DNA from 3 places in the Microbacterium xylanilyticum genome. Region 3 is predicted to be linked to each of the others. Evidence: predicted binding sites of a transcription regulator. Region 3 holds the regulator's gene; each other region holds the start of a gene.
The links. Region 3 encodes LexA, which represses DNA repair genes until DNA is damaged. Its sites were predicted from a motif close to TCGAACANNTGTTCGA; they were not measured.
Positions count from the first base shown of each region.

Region 1: the regulator LexA is predicted to act here: its motif matches at 3,489-3,504, upstream of ACYQ1L_RS09160 (hotdog fold thioesterase).
Region 2: the regulator LexA is predicted to act here: its motif matches at 2,832-2,847, upstream of ACYQ1L_RS16650 (HNH endonuclease signature motif containing protein).

Region 1 covers NZ_BAAIEN010000002.1:1,814,650-1,820,509, forward strand. The annotation lists gene ACYQ1L_RS09135 (glutamate synthase subunit beta) at 1-136, shown strand, start outside; gene pyk (pyruvate kinase) at 194-1,645, shown strand; tRNA gene ACYQ1L_RS09145 (tRNA-Leu) at 1,718-1,803, shown strand; gene ACYQ1L_RS09150 (ANTAR domain-containing response regulator) at 1,846-2,463, shown strand; gene ACYQ1L_RS09155 (GNAT family N-acetyltransferase) at 2,468-3,019, shown strand; gene ACYQ1L_RS09160 (hotdog fold thioesterase) at 3,031-3,408, opposite strand; gene polA (DNA polymerase I) at 3,553-5,860, shown strand, end outside.
Region 2 covers NZ_BAAIEN010000002.1:3,321,937-3,327,796, forward strand. The annotation lists gene ACYQ1L_RS16645 (LCP family protein) at 1-948, shown strand, start outside; gene ACYQ1L_RS16650 (HNH endonuclease signature motif containing protein) at 1,244-2,803, opposite strand; gene ACYQ1L_RS16655 (putative immunity protein) at 2,938-3,480, opposite strand; gene ACYQ1L_RS16660 (hypothetical protein) at 3,782-4,273, shown strand; gene ACYQ1L_RS16665 (hypothetical protein) at 4,420-5,154, shown strand; gene ACYQ1L_RS16670 (hypothetical protein) at 5,286-5,450, opposite strand; gene ACYQ1L_RS16675 (hypothetical protein) at 5,489-5,797, opposite strand; gene ACYQ1L_RS16680 (TY-Chap2 family putative peptide chaperone) at 5,827-5,860, opposite strand, start outside.
Region 3 covers NZ_BAAIEN010000002.1:2,559,531-2,565,390, forward strand. The annotation lists gene ACYQ1L_RS12910 (histidinol-phosphate transaminase) at 1-954, opposite strand, end outside; gene ACYQ1L_RS12915 (LysM peptidoglycan-binding domain-containing protein) at 1,030-1,386, opposite strand; gene lexA (transcriptional repressor LexA) at 1,708-2,394, shown strand; gene ACYQ1L_RS12925 (GAF domain-containing protein) at 2,401-3,582, opposite strand; gene ACYQ1L_RS12930 (flavin-containing monooxygenase) at 3,673-5,514, shown strand; gene metE (5-methyltetrahydropteroyltriglutamate--homocysteine S-methyltransferase) at 5,590-5,860, opposite strand, start outside.

The DNA.
Region 1 (5,860 bases), 740 kb from region 3:
TCAGTCCCTCATCGTGTGGGCCATCGCCGAGGGCCGCGCGGCGGCCGCCGCCGTCGACCGTCACCTCATGGGATCCACGGTGCTGCCGGCGCCCGTCCGCCCGACCGATGTCGCGATCGGGCTCCAGCCCGCGTAGGCTTGGCCCGGCCGCGAGGCCTGACTTCCATCCCCCTGACAGCTATCGGAGAACGCATTGAGACGTGCCAAAATCGTGGCCACTCTTGGCCCAGCAACCTCGACATATGAGACGGTGCGGGCCCTCATCGATGCAGGTGTCGACGTCGCCCGACTGAACCTGAGCCACGGCGACTACTCGGTGCACGAGAACAACTACGCGAACGTGCGCCGCGCCGCTGAGGACTCCGGTCGCGCCGTGGCCGTGCTGGTCGACCTGCAGGGCCCGAAGATCCGTCTCGGCAAGTTCGAGGCGGGCCCGTACGAGCTCGCGGCCGGCGACATCTTCAAGATCACCACCGAGGACATCATCGGGAACAAGGAGATCTGCGGCACGACGTTCAAGGGCCTCCCGCAGGACGTCAAGCCGGGCGACTTCCTCCTCATCGACGACGGCAAGGTCCGCGTCGAGGTCGTCGACACCGACGGCACGGTCGTCACCACCCGCGTGGTCGTCGCTGGGGCGGTGTCCAACAACAAGGGCATCAACCTGCCCGGCGTGGCCGTCAGCGTGCCCGCCCTGAGCGAGAAGGACGAGGACGACCTGCGCTGGGGTCTGCGCACCGGCGCCGACCTCATCGCGCTGTCGTTCGTCCGGGATGCGGCCGACGTGACCCGGGTGCACGAGATCATGGCCGAAGAGGGCGTGAAGGTGCCCGTCATCGCGAAGATCGAGAAGCCGCAGGCTGTCGAGAACCTCGAGGAGATCGTCGACGCGTTCGACGGGATCATGGTCGCCCGTGGCGACCTCGGTGTCGAGCTGCCGCTGGAGGCCGTGCCGATCGTGCAGAAGCGCGCGGTCGAACTCGCCCGCCGCATGGCCAAGCCCGTCATCGTCGCCACGCAGATGCTCGAGTCGATGATCTCCAGCCCCGTGCCCACGCGCGCCGAGACATCCGACGTCGCCAACGCGGTGCTCGACGGCGCCGACGCCGTGATGCTCTCCGGTGAGACCAGCGTCGGCGAGTACCCGGTCATCGTCGTGGAGACCATGGCGCGCATCATCGAGTCCACCGAGGACCACGGCCTGGAGCGGATCCAGCCGCTGACCACCAAGCCGCGCACGCAGGGCGGTGCGATCACCCTCGCGGCGCTCGAGGTCGCCGAGTTCGTCGAGGCCAAGTACCTCTGCGTGTTCACCCAGTCGGGCGACTCCGCCCGCCGCCTGGCGCGGCTGCGCTCGCGCATCCCGATGCTGGCGTACACGCCCGACCCCGGCATCCGCCGGCGTCTCGCCGTGACCTGGGGCGTGCGCACGAGCCTCGTGAACTTCGTGCCGCACACCGACATGATGTTCCACCAGGTCGACGAGCACCTGCTCGGCTCCGGCCTGGCCGAGGTGGGGGACAAGGTCGTCGTGATCTCCGGATCCCCTCCCGGGATCGTCGGCTCCACGAACGACCTGCGCATCCACCGGGTCGGCGACACCGTGCACGGCGCGGCGCCGATCTATCAGGCCAACAACGGCTGAGCGCACTCGGAACGCCGGCCCCTCACGGGGCCGGCGTTCGTCGTCTCCGGGGATGCGCTAGGGTCGATCCGGGCCGGCGTGGCGGAATGGCAGACGCGGAGCACTCAAAATGCTTTGTCCGAAAGGGCGTGTGGGTTCGAGTCCCACCGCCGGCACCACGGTTCGCGTGAACCGAAACGCGTGTCCGATAGGATGGATCCGTGACTGAAGAGCAGCAGCCTGAGCAGCCCGCCTCGTCCGCTCCGCGACGCGTCGTCGTCGCCGAGGACGAGTCGCTGATCCGCCTCGACATCGTCGAGATCCTCCGTGACAACGGCTTCGACGTGGTCGGCGAGGCCGGCGACGGCGAGACGGCCGTGCAGCTCGCGACCGAGCTGCGTCCGGACCTGGTCATCATGGACGTCAAGATGCCGCAGCTGGACGGCATCAGCGCCGCCGAGAAGCTGCACAAGGGCAACATCGCCCCGGTCGTGCTGCTCACGGCGTTCAGCCAGAAGGAGCTCGTCGAGCGGGCGAGCGAGGCCGGAGCCCTCGCCTACGTCGTGAAGCCGTTCACGCCGAACGACCTGCTGCCGGCGATCGAGATCGCCCTCGCCCGTCACGAGCAGATCATCACGCTCGAGGCCGAGGTCGCCGACATGGTCGAGCGCTTCGAGACCCGCAAGCTCGTTGACCGCGCCAAGGGCCTGCTCAACGAGAAGATGGGCCTCAGCGAGCCGGAGGCCTTCCGCTGGATCCAGAAGGCGTCGATGGACCGCCGCCTGACCATGCAGGACGTGGCGAAGGCGATCATCGAGCAGCTCGCCCCCAAGAAGTAAGGGCGTGGATCTCGGCGACGGGATCCTGCTCCGTCCGCTCCTGCCGGGAGACGGCGCTGAGCTGGCAGCGGCGTACACGCGCAACCGTGCGCACCTCGCGCCGTGGGAGCCCTCACGGTCCGAGGACTTCTTCACCGCGGAGCGTCAGGACGCTCTCGTGGAGGAGGCGCTGCGCAGCGTCGCGGATGGCCTCAGCGCGGCGTTCGTGCTGGCCGACGCCGGTGGCCGCATCGTGGGACGGGTGAACCTCGGCGACATCGTCCGCGGCGCGTTCTGGAGCGCTCATCTGGGCTACTGGATCGACGAGGACGCGTCGGGTCGGGGCTTCATGCGCCGGGCCGTGCAGGCCGTGTGCGCGCAGGCGCGCGACGACATCGGCCTGCATCGGGTGCAGGCGGCGACGCTCGTGCACAACGTCGCGTCGCAGCGGGTGCTGCGCGCCACCGGATTCACCGAGATCGGCCGCGCTCCGCGCTACTTGCGCATCGCAGGGGAGTGGCAGGATCATCTGCTCTTCCAGCGGATCCTCGAGGACCCCGTCGACGGCAGCGCCTGAGCGCGCATCCGTCAGCGTGCGGCGGGCAGGTCCTTGATCATGTTCGTGATCCGGATCGTCGAGCAGCGGCGGCCCTGATCATCGCTCACGACGATCTCGTGCACCGTGATGCTGCGTCCCAGGTGGACCGGCGTGCAGACGCCGGTGACCACTCCGCTCGTCGCGGAGCGGGTGTGCGTCGCATTGATGTCGACGCCCACGGCGAGGCGTCCCGGGCCGGCGTGCAAGTTGGCGGCCATGGATCCCAGCGACTCGCCGAGCACGACATATGCCCCGCCGTGCATGAGCCCGACCGGCTGCGTGTTGCCCTCGACGGGCATCGTCGCGACGCAGCGGTCGACGGAGAACTCGACCCAGCGCAGGCCCATCTTCTCGGCCAGCGCTCCCATGCCACGCTCCGCCGCCCAGTCCAGGCCGGGGCTGCGCTGCGCGGTGCTCGTGTCGGCCGGGTCGGTCACGCGGATCCTCCTCGAATCGATGTCCGCCGCTGTCGTTAGGCTGAAGTGGTGACGGACTCCGCAAAGCCTACCCTCATGGTCGTCGACGGCCATTCGCTCGCATACCGGGCGTTCTTCGCCCTTCCGGTGGAGAACTTCACCACCAAGGACAACCAGCACACGAACGCGATCTACGGGTTCCTGTCGATGCTGGTGAACCTCATCAAGGCGGAGCGGCCGACCCACATGGCGATCGCGTTCGACACCTCCCGCCACTCGTTCCGGACCGACGAGTACCCGGAGTACAAAGCCACCCGCTCGGAGACGCCGTCCGAGTTCCGCGGTCAGATCCCGCTGCTGCAGGACTGCCTCGCCGCGATGTCGATCCCCGTGCTCACCAAGGAGGGCATCGAGGCCGACGACATCCTCGCCACCCTCGCCGCTCAGGGCACCGCGCAGGGCTACGACGTTCTCGTGGTCTCCGGCGATCGCGACACCATCCAGCTCGTCAGCGACGACGTGACCCTGCTCTACCCGAACGTGCAGGGCGTGTCGCAGCTGAAGCGCTACGACCCGATCGCGGTGCAGGAGCGCTACGGCGTGCGCCCCGAGCAGTATCCCGACATCGCGGCGCTCGTCGGGGAGACCAGCGACAACCTGCCCGGCGTGCCGAAAGTGGGCGAGAAGACGGCCGTGAAGTGGCTCACGCAATTCGGTTCGCTCGACGCGCTGCTCGAGCGCGCCGACGAGATCAAAGGCGTCGTCGGCGGCAACCTGCGCGAGCACATCGAGGACGTGCGCCGCAACCGCAAGCTCAACCGCCTGCTGCAGGACGTCGAGCTCGAGGTCGGCCCCGCGGATCTGGCGACCCGGCCGATCGACGCACAGGCGGTGCGGGACATCTTCGCGCGCCTGGAGTTCCGCACGCTGCTGCCGCGCGTGTTCGAGGCGGTCGGCGAGGACGCCCCTGCGCTGGAGCAGCCCGCGGCCGTCGTGATTCCCGCCGCCTCCGAGCTCACGGCGGAGGCCGTCCCGGCATGGCTCGCCGGCGCCACGGGCGAGGTCGCCGTCGAGGTGACCGTGTCCGGAGGTCTGCCGCGGCGCCTCGGCCTCGCTCACGGCGACGACCTCGTCGAGCTGCCCTGGGATCCGGCGGCGAAGGCGGCGCTCGGGGATTGGCTGGCCTCCGCGGCGCCGAAGGTGCTCCACGACGCCAAGCCCCAGGTGAAGGCGCTGCACACCGCAGGGGTGCGTCTCGGCGGCCTCGCCTACGACACGAACCTCGCCGGCTGGCTGCTGCGCCCCAGCTACCCGGACAAGACGCTGGCCGACCTCGTCGACCGCTACCTGGGCGAGAAGCTGCCGGAGGCGGACCCGACCCAGCTCGTGCCGGAGACCGAGGGGGCGTCTCCCGCGCAGCTCGCCTGGTTCACCGCCCGCGTGGCGACGGCGCTGCGGGCGGACGTCCCGGAGAGCGTGGACCGGGTGCTCCGCGAGATCGAGCTCCCCACGCTCATCACGCTGGCCGACATGGAGCTCGCCGGCGTCGCCGTGTCGCACGAGATCCTCTCCGGCTTCTCGCACGAGCTGGGCGAACGCGCAGGCGGCATCGCGCAGGCGGCGTTCGAGATCATCGGCCGCGAGGTCAACCTGGGCTCGCCGAAGCAGCTGCAGGAGGTGCTGTTCGACCAGCTGGAGCTGCCCAAGACGCGCAAGACCAAGACCGGCTACTCCACGGACGCCGCCGTTCTCGCGGATCTCCAGGAGATCAACCCGCATCCGTTCCTCGACCTGCTGCTGCAGCACCGTGAGGCGACCAAGCTGCGGCAGATCATCGAGTCGCTCGACACCGCGATCCGCGCCGATCACCGCATCCACACGACGTACGTGCAGACGGGCAGCCAGACCGGCCGGCTCAGCAGCACCGATCCGAACCTGCAGAACATCCCCGTCCGCACGGAGGAGTCCCGCCGCATCCGCAGCGCGTTCCAGGTCGGGGAGGGCTACGAGACCCTGCTCACCGCGGACTATTCGCAGATCGAGATGCGGATCATGGCGCACCTGTCCGGCGATGAAGGCCTGATCGAGGCCTTCAACTCGGGGGAGGACCTGCACCGCTTCGTCGGAGCGCGCGTGTTCGGCGTGGAGGCGGAGGACGTCACGCCCGCGATGCGGACCAAGGTCAAGGCGATGTCGTACGGGCTCGTGTACGGGCTCCGCGCCTTCGGCCTGTCCAAGCAGCTGCGCATCGAGCAGTCCGAGGCGAAGCAGCTCATGATGGAGTACTTCGCGCGGTTCGGCGCCGTCCGCGACTACCTGCGCGCCTCGGTGCTCGCCGCGAAGGAGGTCGGCTACACCGAGACGATCTTCGGCCGTCGGCGCCCGTTCCCCGACCTCGTCAGCC
Region 2 (5,860 bases), 760 kb from region 3:
ACCAACGTGCTGATGCTGATCCACATCCCGGCGAACGGCGGCAAGGCCGTCGGGATCTCGATCCCGCGCGACGACTACGTGGACTTCCCGGATGCGCCGGGTGGTGTCGAGAAGGGGAAGATCAAGGAGGCGTACGGCGACGCCATGAACGCCTCCTTGCAGAAGCTCGCGGACAAGGGCGTGCCGGAGGCGGACGCGTATCAGCAGTCCCGCACGGCGGCTCGTCAGAGCACGATCAAGACGGTGTCGGCGTTCCTCGGCGGGGTGCGGATCGATCACTTCGTCGAGGTGACGATGGCCGCCTTCTACGAGGTGGCCGAGGCGGTGCAGCCGATCACAGTCTGTCTGAACCACGCGACTGCCGACACGTTCTCGGGGGCTGATTTCCCCGCCGGCGTGCAGCAGCTGAACGCTGCGCAGTCGATGGCGTTCGTGCGGCAGCGTCGCGACACCACGTCGAGTGATTTCGAGCTGACGGATCTGGATCGGACGCGTCGCCAGCAGGCGTTCATCGTGTCGCTGGCGGTGAAGCTCAAGCAGGCGTCGACGTTCACCGACTTCGGCAAGCTGCAGAAGCTCATCGACGTGGCGAAGAAGGATGTGGCGCTCGATTCGGATCTGGATCTGCTGTCGTTCGCCCAGCAGGCGCAGAGTCTGGCCGGCGGCAACATCTCGTTCGTGACCCTGCCGATCGATCACTTCGACACGGTCGATGGTCAGGACGTGAACATCGTCGACCTGGATGCGATCCGCGCGCAGGTGCATGATCTGCTGAACCCGCCGACGGCGACGCCGACTGCTTCTCCGACGCCGTCGGCTTCCGGATCCGGTTCGCCGTCTTCGGGTTCTGGTTCTTCCGGGCCGTCCGGCTCGACGCCGGCGCCGCACCCGGTCTACACGGACTCGTCGACGCCGCTGCAGTCGGGGAACGTCCCCTGCGTGAACTGAGCCCTGCGGTTCCCGCGTACCCCGCTCTCTGAGCTTGTCGGAGGGACCCGCCCAGCCGCCGCGCACCCCGGTCCCTGAGCCCGTCGAAGGGACCCGCCCAGCCGCCGCGCACCCCGACCCCTGAGCCCGTCGAAGGGACCCCGGCCCGCCCCGGCCGTCGCGCACCCCGACCCCTGACCTCGCCGAACGGACCGCGCCCGGCCCGTTGCGCTCCCGGTCGCTGACCTCGCCGAGGGGACCCGCCCCGGCCGAACACACTCCGGCCCGCCCGGCCGCGGGCCCTTCTCGGGTGCGGTCAGGCGGCGGGGCGGAACCGTTTCGGCGGCGGGTCGATGTCGCCCCACAGGTACCGCAGCGGCAGCCGCTGGACCAGAGTCGTGGCGCTCCCGTCGGCGCCGCGCAGCACGAAGTCGCCAGTCCCTTCGCGGGTGATCCGCCACCCGCCGTGATGCAGCTCCATATGGTGGAACCTGCAGAGCAGGATCCCCCGGTCGATGTGCGTGCGGCCCTGATCGCGATGCCACTCGTCGATATGATGCGCCTCGCAGTACGACGACGGCCGGTCGCACCCGGGCCATCGGCATCCACCGTCGCGCATGGCCAGCCCGATGCGCTGCCTGGGCGTGAACAGGCGCTCCTCCCGGCCCACATCGAGCGGGTTGCCGCAGGAGTCGACCGTCACCACGATCGCACCCGCCTCGCACAGCCGCCGCTCGGCGACCGCGGCAGGCACCACGGTGAGGCCGTCCTCCGCGACCGCCACGCGCCCGAACGCGCCGTCGCGGCCGAGGGTCTGCACGAGCCGAAGACCGGCCTGCCTGGCGCCGAACACCGTCGACGCGTCGGCCAGCACGCCGGCGCGCACCACGTCCAGCAGCAGGTCGTAGGCGAGCTGATCATTGGTGCGGGTGTCCGCGGTCAGGTCGGCTGCGGCGGCCTGCTCGTCCGCGTCGACGAACCGCGGACCACCCCGCCGCGGCCGCAACGCCGCAGCGAAGATCGCCTCGAAGAACGCACCGCCCTCGTCGTCGAACACCATGCTCCCGCGTCGGGTGCCCTCGGCGTCGAGCCACGTGCGGAACGCCCGCCTCTCGTACCGCGCCTGCGCCCGTTCCTCGGCGCCGACCGGATCCAGCAGGTCCCGCACGCACCGGGCGTGTGCGATGAGTTCCTCCACGGTGCGCCTCGAAGCTTCCGCCACCAGCTGGGCCGCCGCGGCCGACCACGCCTCCTCGGACCCCGCGGGCGGCTCGCCCAGCCCGCGACGGATCGCGTCGAACTGCGCCGAGGTGAGGCTCCGGCCCCGCAGTGCCGCGCGCAACGACTCGAACCAGGGCAGCACCGGATCCGAATCCGGCCGCGGCGCCGCCGGCTCGTCCGCACCCTCGAACCCCGGATCTGCTCCAAAGTTCGGCTCCGGCCCCGCATCCTCGCCGTCCGGCCCCGGCCCCGGGTCCCCGCCCTGAGACCCTGGATCCGCGTCCGCCGCACTCTCGGGTTCCGGCTCCGGCCCCTCATCGAGAAGCGCCTCGCCCACGCGCACACGCCGGGACGCCTCCGCCTTGCTCATGCCGCCGAGGTCCTGCATCAGCGACGCCGCCGACCGATGCCCCAGCCGCTGTGCGAGCCCCTCATGTCCCGCCCGCCACGACGACCGCGCGTGGAGCACGCCCGCCTCGATCGCCTGCAGCTGCTCGATCAGCACACCGAGCTCGGCTGTCTCCCCGATCGTCGGCACCAGCTCCTCATCGCTCAACCCGAGGATCACGGACAACGCGTCTTCGAGGCTCGCACCCGCGCCGAGCCGACCCCGGAGGGTGGGGATCAGCGATGCGATCTCGTCGAAGGAAGCCATATCTCATGATCTCAGCGACCACCGACATTCGAACATTTATCCACAGGCTGGATCCTGGGAATGTCCTGTTGACCGGACCCCGGAGCCCGGTCCACATCGTTTGAGAGTCGATCAACCGGTCGCGTCGTAGCCTGTCAGTCGCTGCGGTCGGTCAGCGCGGCTTGGAGTTCGCCGGTTATCGAGCCGAGAACGCCGGCGGAAAGCAGGCCGGGTCCGAGCGGGCCTGAGGAGTTCTCACCGACCGGCGGCAGTTGTTTCAGGGCGGCCCTGGCTGTGCCCGACAGGTGGGCGAGCTGCCAGCGGATTTCCTCGCCGGCGGCGTCCGGATGGTCTGGGGCTGCCAGTCCAGCGGCCTTCGCAGCGTACGCGGCGGCGCCGAGTGCGTGTGCACCCATGTGGGCGACAGCTGCGGCGTGGGAGGCGGCGTGGGCGGCCGCCACTGCGGCGGGAGCGCGAACGTCTCGGGCCGAACGCCCAGCGACGAATCGCCGGCGGATCTCGCCGGCGGTGTCCAGCTCGCCGCGCGAATATGCCCGAGCCCGGGCGATGGCGTCGCGAGGGCGGTCGTCACCGGCGGCTTCCGCCTCGAACACGGCCAGCACCCGCTCTGCACAGTCGGCCGCCCACGCGGCCAGGACCCGCCGGTCTGCCTCGCTCAGCGTCTGGGGCGAACTCATGCCACCACTTTCTCACGCCCTCACAGGCGCACGCGGCTCGGGCTTGAGCAGCGTTGATCACCGGCGGGCGCAGGCAGCGGCAAAGACCGCTGGACCTGCTCCGGGCTGGGCCTTTTCTGGTTGCCATGTCCTTGTCGAGCCTTCCCGCCCAGCATCTGGGCGGCAGGACGCTCACTCGGTCTGGATCAACCGTCAGGGGTCAGGCCCCGCGAATCGATGCCGCCCACCGGGAGCACAGGCAGAGAGGCGAGGTTGTGCACAGGCGCTCCGACGCGACCGCCGGTCGTCCTACGCTGACCTGATGACCGACCCGTCCGACGAACTCGATCCCGGCGACGAGCCCCGGCGCAAGCCCGCCGGATCCGCCGACGACGCCGGATCCGAGCCGAGCGCGGCCGCGGATACCGGAGCCGCCGGCGCGCAGTTCGTGCCGCCATCGAGCCAGCCGCAGTTCGGTCCGTCTGCCCACGAGTTCGCCAGGTGGCTCGTGCATCAGCCCGATTTCACCCCTGAGTTCTTCGAAGACACGATGAACATGTTCGAGAGCATCCTGGTCGTGATGCGCGATGAGGGGCTGCGGCCCGATGTCCCGCAACACATGGAGAAGCTCATCGAGCTGATGTTCGCGGACGACGCGGCAGGAGGTGCGGATCCGGATCTCTTCGACGAGGCGCTGGAGGCGCTCGACGCCTACGTGCACTTCCGCATCGAGAACTCGCGCGACCCGGAGGAGTGGGAAGACGTTCACGACCTCCTCGAGGAAGCCCTCGATGCACGCGACGGCGAGGAGTGAGACGGTCGCCTGGCCGAGCTGTCGTCGCAGGAGGAGGATCCGCTTCCACTGGAAGTTGAGCGAGCGAAGTGGGACGAAACGCCCTGTCTGGTTCCCGCGCCAACAACCCTGGCGTCGGGATCCGCTGCCGCTGTACGTTGATCCTCGTGAGCCGCGCAGCCAAGATCGCCACCGGAATCGGCGCGGCGGTCGTCGTCGCCGGCCTCGTCGCGCTCGCCTACCCCGCATTCGCCGCGATCAGGAGCTTCGAACAGGGGGTCAGCCGCGCGGCCACGGAGACCGAGTCGACCTCCGCGCCGGTCGCCGATCCAACGACGTCCCCGTCACCGACGCCGTCGCCGACCTCGAGCGCCGGCGGGTGCGCGAGCGAGGCATCGCTCCTGTTCGAGTCCCAGGGCGACGCGCCCGTCATCCCGAAGCTGATCAACCCGGAGGCGATGCGCGACAACGGCTCTCGGCCGGGTGCTCGCGGAGAGGTGGTGTGGCACGGCGATGAGATGTTCGCGTACATCGTCGTCCCGAACGACAATCTGATCTCGATCGACGAGCGCCTCTGCTTCGACTTCACGTCGCTGCGCTTCTTCAATCACGTGCTGAGCAACGCGATCCAACCCGGCGCGCAGCTGATCCTTCGTCCGGATCCGACGATCCCGTTCATCCATCCGTACGCCCCTTTCGACGCCGTGGCGGGCACGAACACGGTGGAGTACAACAGCACGATCTATGAGATCGGGGCGGCGGTGCGCACCCACGACCTGGATGCGGCTCGCGCACTCTGGGCGAAGGCGCTCTCCGGTCACGTCTCACCCCAAGCCCAGGCCGCAGCGACGAAGGCTCTGGACGACGGCGACTGGCCGACGCTGGAGCAGCTGTTCCCGTAGCGCGCTATCGGACACTGCTTCCGGGGGCCGTTCACCGAGGTCGTTGAGCGAGGGAGCGGACGAAACGCGGCAACCTCTCGGGCCGGCCTCGCGGGCGATTAACCCGGGTTAATCGCCCTCCCTCGCCCTCGTCACACCGGCGGCACCGGCATCGTTCCCGCGAGCGACCATCCATACTCGTCCACCCCATCGTGCGCGGCTCTGTCGCGTTGTGCGGTGTCAGGATCCGCGTAGAGCAGGCGCACCAGCCCGCGCTGCGGCCACATCCGCTCCGCGGTGAAGGCGTCCTCCCACATGACGAAGCTCCCGCCACCGGTGCGTTCCCGCAGCTCCGCTAGCCAGGCGACGTACTCCGGATCCGCCCGACGTGCCCAGGGTATTCGCCCACCGCCAGCGCCAGCATGTCCGCGATTCCATCAACCTTCGGCTCGGGGAACGGTTCCCATCGGGACGCGTTCGAGTAGCTCAGCACGACGTTGCGCTCTTCCGCGTCGCCCGGCTCCGGCACGAATACGCGGCAACGCCAGTGCCCGGTCGCGTAGAAGTTCGCGTTGATCCGGACGCCCTGCATCCCGCGCTCGTGGAGCAGCGCGACCGCCGCGGTGATAGCGAACTCCGGACGCCGAGGGGACCGAGGATGCATGGGGCGAATGTTGCAATCGTAGGGCCTGGCTACAGCCAGTTGCGAAGCAGCGACGCCGTCATC
Region 3 (5,860 bases):
CCAGGTGGCTGCCGGGTCGGCGACCCCGCCGAACAGCACGAAGTTCGACCAGGAGCGGTGCGGCGTGTAGCCGAGAGCCTCGAGCGTGGCGGTGATGCGGTCCCGCTGCGCCACGATCTCGTCGACCATCGCGAGCATCATCGGCGCGTTGCGCAGCGCCGCGAGGGCCGCGGCCTGCGTGAGCGCGCTGAGGTGGTACGGCAGGCGCACCAGGCGGAGCGCGTCGATGAACGCGGGATCCGCCGCGAGATAGCCGACCCGCGCCCCGGCGAAGGCGAACGCCTTGCTCATCGTGCGGGACACGGCGAGCCGCGGGCGCCCGTCGAGCAGGGTGAGCGCCGACGGGGAGTCCTTCGGCGCGAACTCCTGGTAAGCCTCATCGACGATGACGATCCCCCGCGCGGCCTCGTACACCGCTTCGATCACCTCGAGCGGAAGCGGTGTGCCGGTGGGGTTGTTCGGCGCGCACAAAAGGATCACGTCGGGGTCGTGCTGTCGCACCTGGGCGACGGCCTCCTCGACGGTGATCTCGTAATCCGGGTGCCGGGTGCCCGCGATCCAGGTCGCGCCGGTCCCCTGTGCGAGCAGCGGGTACATCGAGTAGGTCGGGGCGAACCCGAAGACGGTCCGCTCGGGTCCGGCGAACGCCTGCAGGATGTGCTGCAGCACCTCGTTGGAGCCGTTGCCCGCCCAGATGTTCGCCGCCTGGAGGTCGTGGCCGAGATACTCGGCGAACGCCGTGCGCAGCTCCGTGAACTCCCGGTCCGGGTAGCGGTTCACGTCGCGCAGTGCGACGGCGACCTCGTCGAGGATGTCGCTCGCCACCTGCTCGGGCACCGGATGGGTGTTCTCGTTCACATTGAGCGCCACCGGCAGCGGCGCCTGCGGGGCTCCGTACGGGCGCAGCCCGCGGAGGTCGTCGCGAAGGGGTAAGTCATCGAGCGAGACAGTCACCCTGCCATGCTAGGCGGCGCGGCTGTGAGGCCCGGCACAGATGTCGGCGGTTGCTGAGCTCCGTCGAAGCACGGATCAGCGCCCGGTGGCGCCGTACTGCGCCGGGATCGCGAGGTGCTGGCCGACCTCGATGACGCCGCCGTCGATCAGGTTGAGCTTCGAGATCTCGGCGACGACGTCGCGCGGGTCGTCGTTCGGCGCGACCTCGCCCGCGATCGACCACAGCGTGTCGCCGGGCTGCACGGTGACGGTCGAGAAGGTGCCGGCGGCCGTGTGCTGCGCCGAGGCGAGGGCCGTGCCGCCGCTGAGCGCCGCGAAGGCGATCGCGCCCGCCACCGGCAGCGCGACCAGCGCCGCCAGCACGCGCCGTCCGCGTGCGGTGATCCGCAGGCGCGTGGCGGGGACCGGTCCGGCGAAGGTGATGCTGCTCATGGTGCTTCTCCTCTGTGTGGTGCGGGTCCGCCTCTCCCCGGATCCCGGTCCTCTGTGTGAGGATCCGGGGTTCCGGGCCTCTGGAGAGGCGAACCTACGTTCCGAAACTACTTTCGAGTTCGAACATCTGTCAAGCATTCTTCGAAATTGGCTTCGCCGACTTCGCCGACACGCTCGAACAGATCTACCGATTCCGACCCGATCTCGGATACGGTTTCGATACCGAGACCCCATCACGGACCACCGACATTCGAACCGCCGCCCGCAGTTCGGGCGGATCGACCGGATCCGAGACGGCACGACGCACACGAAGGAGATGGCATGAGCGACGGCGCGACCCCCGGCTCCGAGGCCCCGCGGACGCGGCGCCGCAAGAGCCTCAGTGCGAAGCAGATGGCGATCCTCGAGGTCATCCAGACCTCGATCGCCCGGCACGGCTACCCGCCGAGCATGCGCGAGATCGGCGACGCCGTCGGCCTGAAGTCGCTGAGCAGCGTGACGCACCAGCTCGGACAGCTGGAGCTGAGCGGCTACCTGCGCCGCGACCCGGGCAAGACGCGCGCCATGGAGGTGCTGATCGACCTGCCCGGCATGTCCGCGGAGAACCCGGCCGATGCCGCGCCCGCCGTCGGCGATGCGGCGCTGGTCCCGCTGGTCGGCCGCATCGCCGCCGGAGTGCCGATCACGGCCGAGCAGCAGGTCGAGGAGATCTTCCCGCTGCCGCGTCAGCTGGTGGGCAAGGGCGACCTGTTCATGCTCAAGGTCTCCGGCGAGTCGATGATCGACGCGGCCATCTGCGACGGCGACTGGGTGGTCGTGCGCTCGCAGGGCACGGCGGAGAACGGCGAGATCGTCGCCGCGATGCTCGACGGCGAGGCGACCGTGAAGACGTTCCGCCGTCGCGACGGCCACGTCTGGCTGCTCCCCCGCAACAGCGCCTTCGAGCCCATCCTCGGCGACGACGCCACGGTGCTCGGCAAGGTCGTCGCGGTCCTGCGCGCGGTCTGAGCGCGCCTACGCGCGGCCGGGGCGCGACACGGTGAGGACGACACCGTCGGCGATCGCGTAGGGGCTCGCGGTGATCAGCGCGCCGAGGGACCGCTTCATCCGGGAGATCTCGGCGCGCACCGTGACCTGGTGGGCTCCGTCGCCGTAGACGACCCGGCTGAGCCGTTCCGCCGACGCCCCGGCACGGCCGTGTTCGGCGATCGCCGCCAGCAGCGCAGCCGGGCGCGCGCCGAGGGCGGTCCGCCAGGACGACTGCGCCGAGCACACCTCCAGCACGGCCTGCGGCGCCGTGAGGTCCAGGGTCGCGCGGACGGTCGCGGAGCCGCCGCGGGGCCGCACGATCCACCCTCCGTGCACCGGCTCCGGCACGCACAGGCCGAGTCCGGGCAGAGCGATCGCGCGGTCGGCCCGCGGCGCGTCGATCCGGGGCCCGACGCTCACCCCGCGCTGCACGGCGACCCAGCCATGGTCGTCGACCACGAGCACGGGCTCGTTCGCCGCGGCCAGCAGCGGCTGCACCGCGGTGCGCAGCCGCTCCAGGTGCTCGCCGTGCCGGCGCCACAGGCGTGCCTCCGCCAGGGACGCCGAAGCGCTCACGAGGGCCCGGATCGCGGGATGCAGGGTCAGCGCAGGGCCGCTCACGTCGACGACGCCGAGCAGGCGGCCGTCGATCGGGTCGTGGATCGGCGCTGCCGAGCAGTACCACGGCACCTGCGCGTTCTCGAAGTGCTCGGCCGAGAACAGCTGCACGGGAGCCGCCTCGGCCAGCGCCGTGCCGATGGCGTTCGTCCCCACGGCGTCCTCGGTCCACACCGCGCCCTCGGTGAAGCCCAGCGCGTCCGCCTGGTGCTTCACCCGTGCCGAACCGCTGCGCCAGAGCACGACGCCATCGGCGTCCGTGACGACCACGAGGTACGAGGAGGCATCCGCCGCCGCCAGCAGCGGGGCGCGGAGATCGTCCAGCACGAGCGCGAGCCGAGAGTCCCGCCGGCGCGCCTCGACCTCGGCCGGCCCGAGCGGGTCGCGCCGGCCCCGTCCTTCCGGGTCGACGCCGAACTCGAGCGCACGCCGCCATGAGCGCGCCACCAGCTCCCGCGGGCGCTCCGGCGGGGCCGCACCCGACAGCACCGCGTCGTGCACGCGCACGAGACTGCGCGCCAGGTCGGCCAGGTCGGGCGTCGTCGCCATGGCCGGGAGCGTAGCGCGCCGAACGCTGCGTCCGGTTGCAACATCGTGCAACGCTTCACCACCGGGTTCCGGCGGGCGTGTGCTGTCACCATGACTCAGCTCGATGAACGGCCCGCAGTGTCGCCGGCCGCCCCTGCCCTCACGGATGCGGATCCCGCCACAGCCTGGTTCGCCGCCTTCGAGGAGGCGCTCGCCGCGCGTGACATCGCCGCGGCCGCCGACCTCTTCGCGACGACCAGCTTCTGGCGGGATCTGGTGTCCTTCACCTGGAACATCACGACCACCGAGAACCGCGACGGCGTCACGGAGCTCCTCACCGCGACGCTGGATCGCACGGACCCCCATGACTTCCGCCTGACGGAGCCCGCGGAGACGGCGGACGGCGTCACCACCGCGTGGTTCGAGTTCTCCACCGCGGTCGGACGGGGCCGCGGCCTGGTGCGCCTCATCGACCAGGACGGTCCCAAGGCGTGGACGCTGCTCACCACCCTCTTCGAGCTGACCGGGCACGAGGAGCCGCTGCGCGAGCGCCGCCCGATGGGGGCCGAGCACGGCGCCCGGCGGGATCGCGTCACCTGGCTGGAGCGGCGCCAGGCGGAGGAGGCGTCCCTCGGCGGCGACACCCAGCCCTACGTGCTCGTGATCGGCGGCGGGCAGGGCGGCATCGCGCTCGGCGCCCGGCTGCGTCAGCTCGGCGTCCCGGCGCTCGTCGTGGACAAGCACCCGCGTCCGGGCGATCAGTGGCGGGGCCGGTACAAGTCGCTGTGCCTGCACGACCCGGTCTGGTACGACCACCTGCCCTACATCAAGTTCCCCGAGAACTGGCCGGTCTTCGCCCCCAAGGACAAGGTGGGCGACTGGCTGGAGGCGTACGTGAAGACGATGGAGGTGCCGTACTGGTCGAAGACCGTCGCGACCCGTGCCGCCTTCGACGAGGCGACCGGCACCTGGACCGTGGAGGTGGAGCGCGACGGGCAGCCGCTCACGCTCCACCCCACCCAGCTCGTGCTCGCCACCGGCATGTCGGGCAAGCCGAACATCCCCCGCTTCGAGGGCCAGGACGTGTTCCGCGGCGAGCAGCAGCACTCCTCGCAGCATCCCGGACCCGACGCCTACGCGGGCAAGCGCTGCGTGATCATCGGCAGCAACAACTCCGCGTTCGACATCTGCGGCGCCCTGTGGGAGCACGGCGCCGACGTCACCATGGTGCAGCGCTCCTCCACGCACATCGTGAAGAGCGACACGCTCATGGACATCGGCCTCGGCGATCTGTACTCGGAGCGTGCACTCGCCGCGGGGGTGACGACCGAGAAGGCCGACCTCATCTTCGCCTCGCTCCCCTACCGCATCATGCACGAGTTCCAGATCCCGCTCTACGAGCGCATGAAGGAGCGCGACCGCGACTTCTACGACCGCCTCGAGGCGGCGGGCTTCGACCTCGACTGGGGGGACGACGGATCCGGTCTGTTCATGAAGTACCTGCGCCGCGGGTCCGGCTACTACATCGACGTGGGCGCCGCCGAGCTCGTCGCGGACGGCGAGGTCAAGCTCGCCAAGGGCGACGTCGACCACCTCACCGAGGACGCGGTGGTCCTGAAGGACGGCACGGTGCTGCCCGCCGACCTGGTCGTGTACGCGACCGGCTACGGATCCATGAACGGCTGGGCGGCGGATCTGATCAGCCAGGAGGTCGCGGACCGCGTCGGCAAGTGCTGGGGTCTCGGATCCGACACGACCAAGGATCCCGGCCCGTGGGAGGGCGAGCAGCGCAACATGTGGAAGCCGACGCAGCAGCCCAACCTGTGGTTCCACGGCGGCAACCTGCACCAGTCGCGGCACTACTCGCTGTATCTGGCGCTGCAGCTCAAGGCGCGTCAGGTGGGTCTGGACACGCCTGTGCACGCCCTGCAGCAGGTGCACCACCGGGGCTGACGCCCGTACGACGAGAGACGCCCTCCCGGATCCGGGAGGGCGTCTCTCGTGCCTTTCGACGGGCTCGGGGAACGGTCAGACCGCGACCGACACGTCCTCGCGGACGCGGCGGGTGGCCTCGACGATGTTGCGCAGCGAGGCGTTGGTCTCCTCGTAGCCGCGGGTCTTCAGACCGCAGTCGGGGTTGACCCAGAGCTGACGCGTGGGGATCTCCTCGACCGCACGGCGCAGGAGCGCCTCGACCTCGGCGACATCGGGCACTCGCGGCGAGTGGATGTCGTAGACGCCGGGGCCGATGCCGTGGTCGAAGCCGGCGGCGGCGATGTCGGTGACGACCTCCATGCGG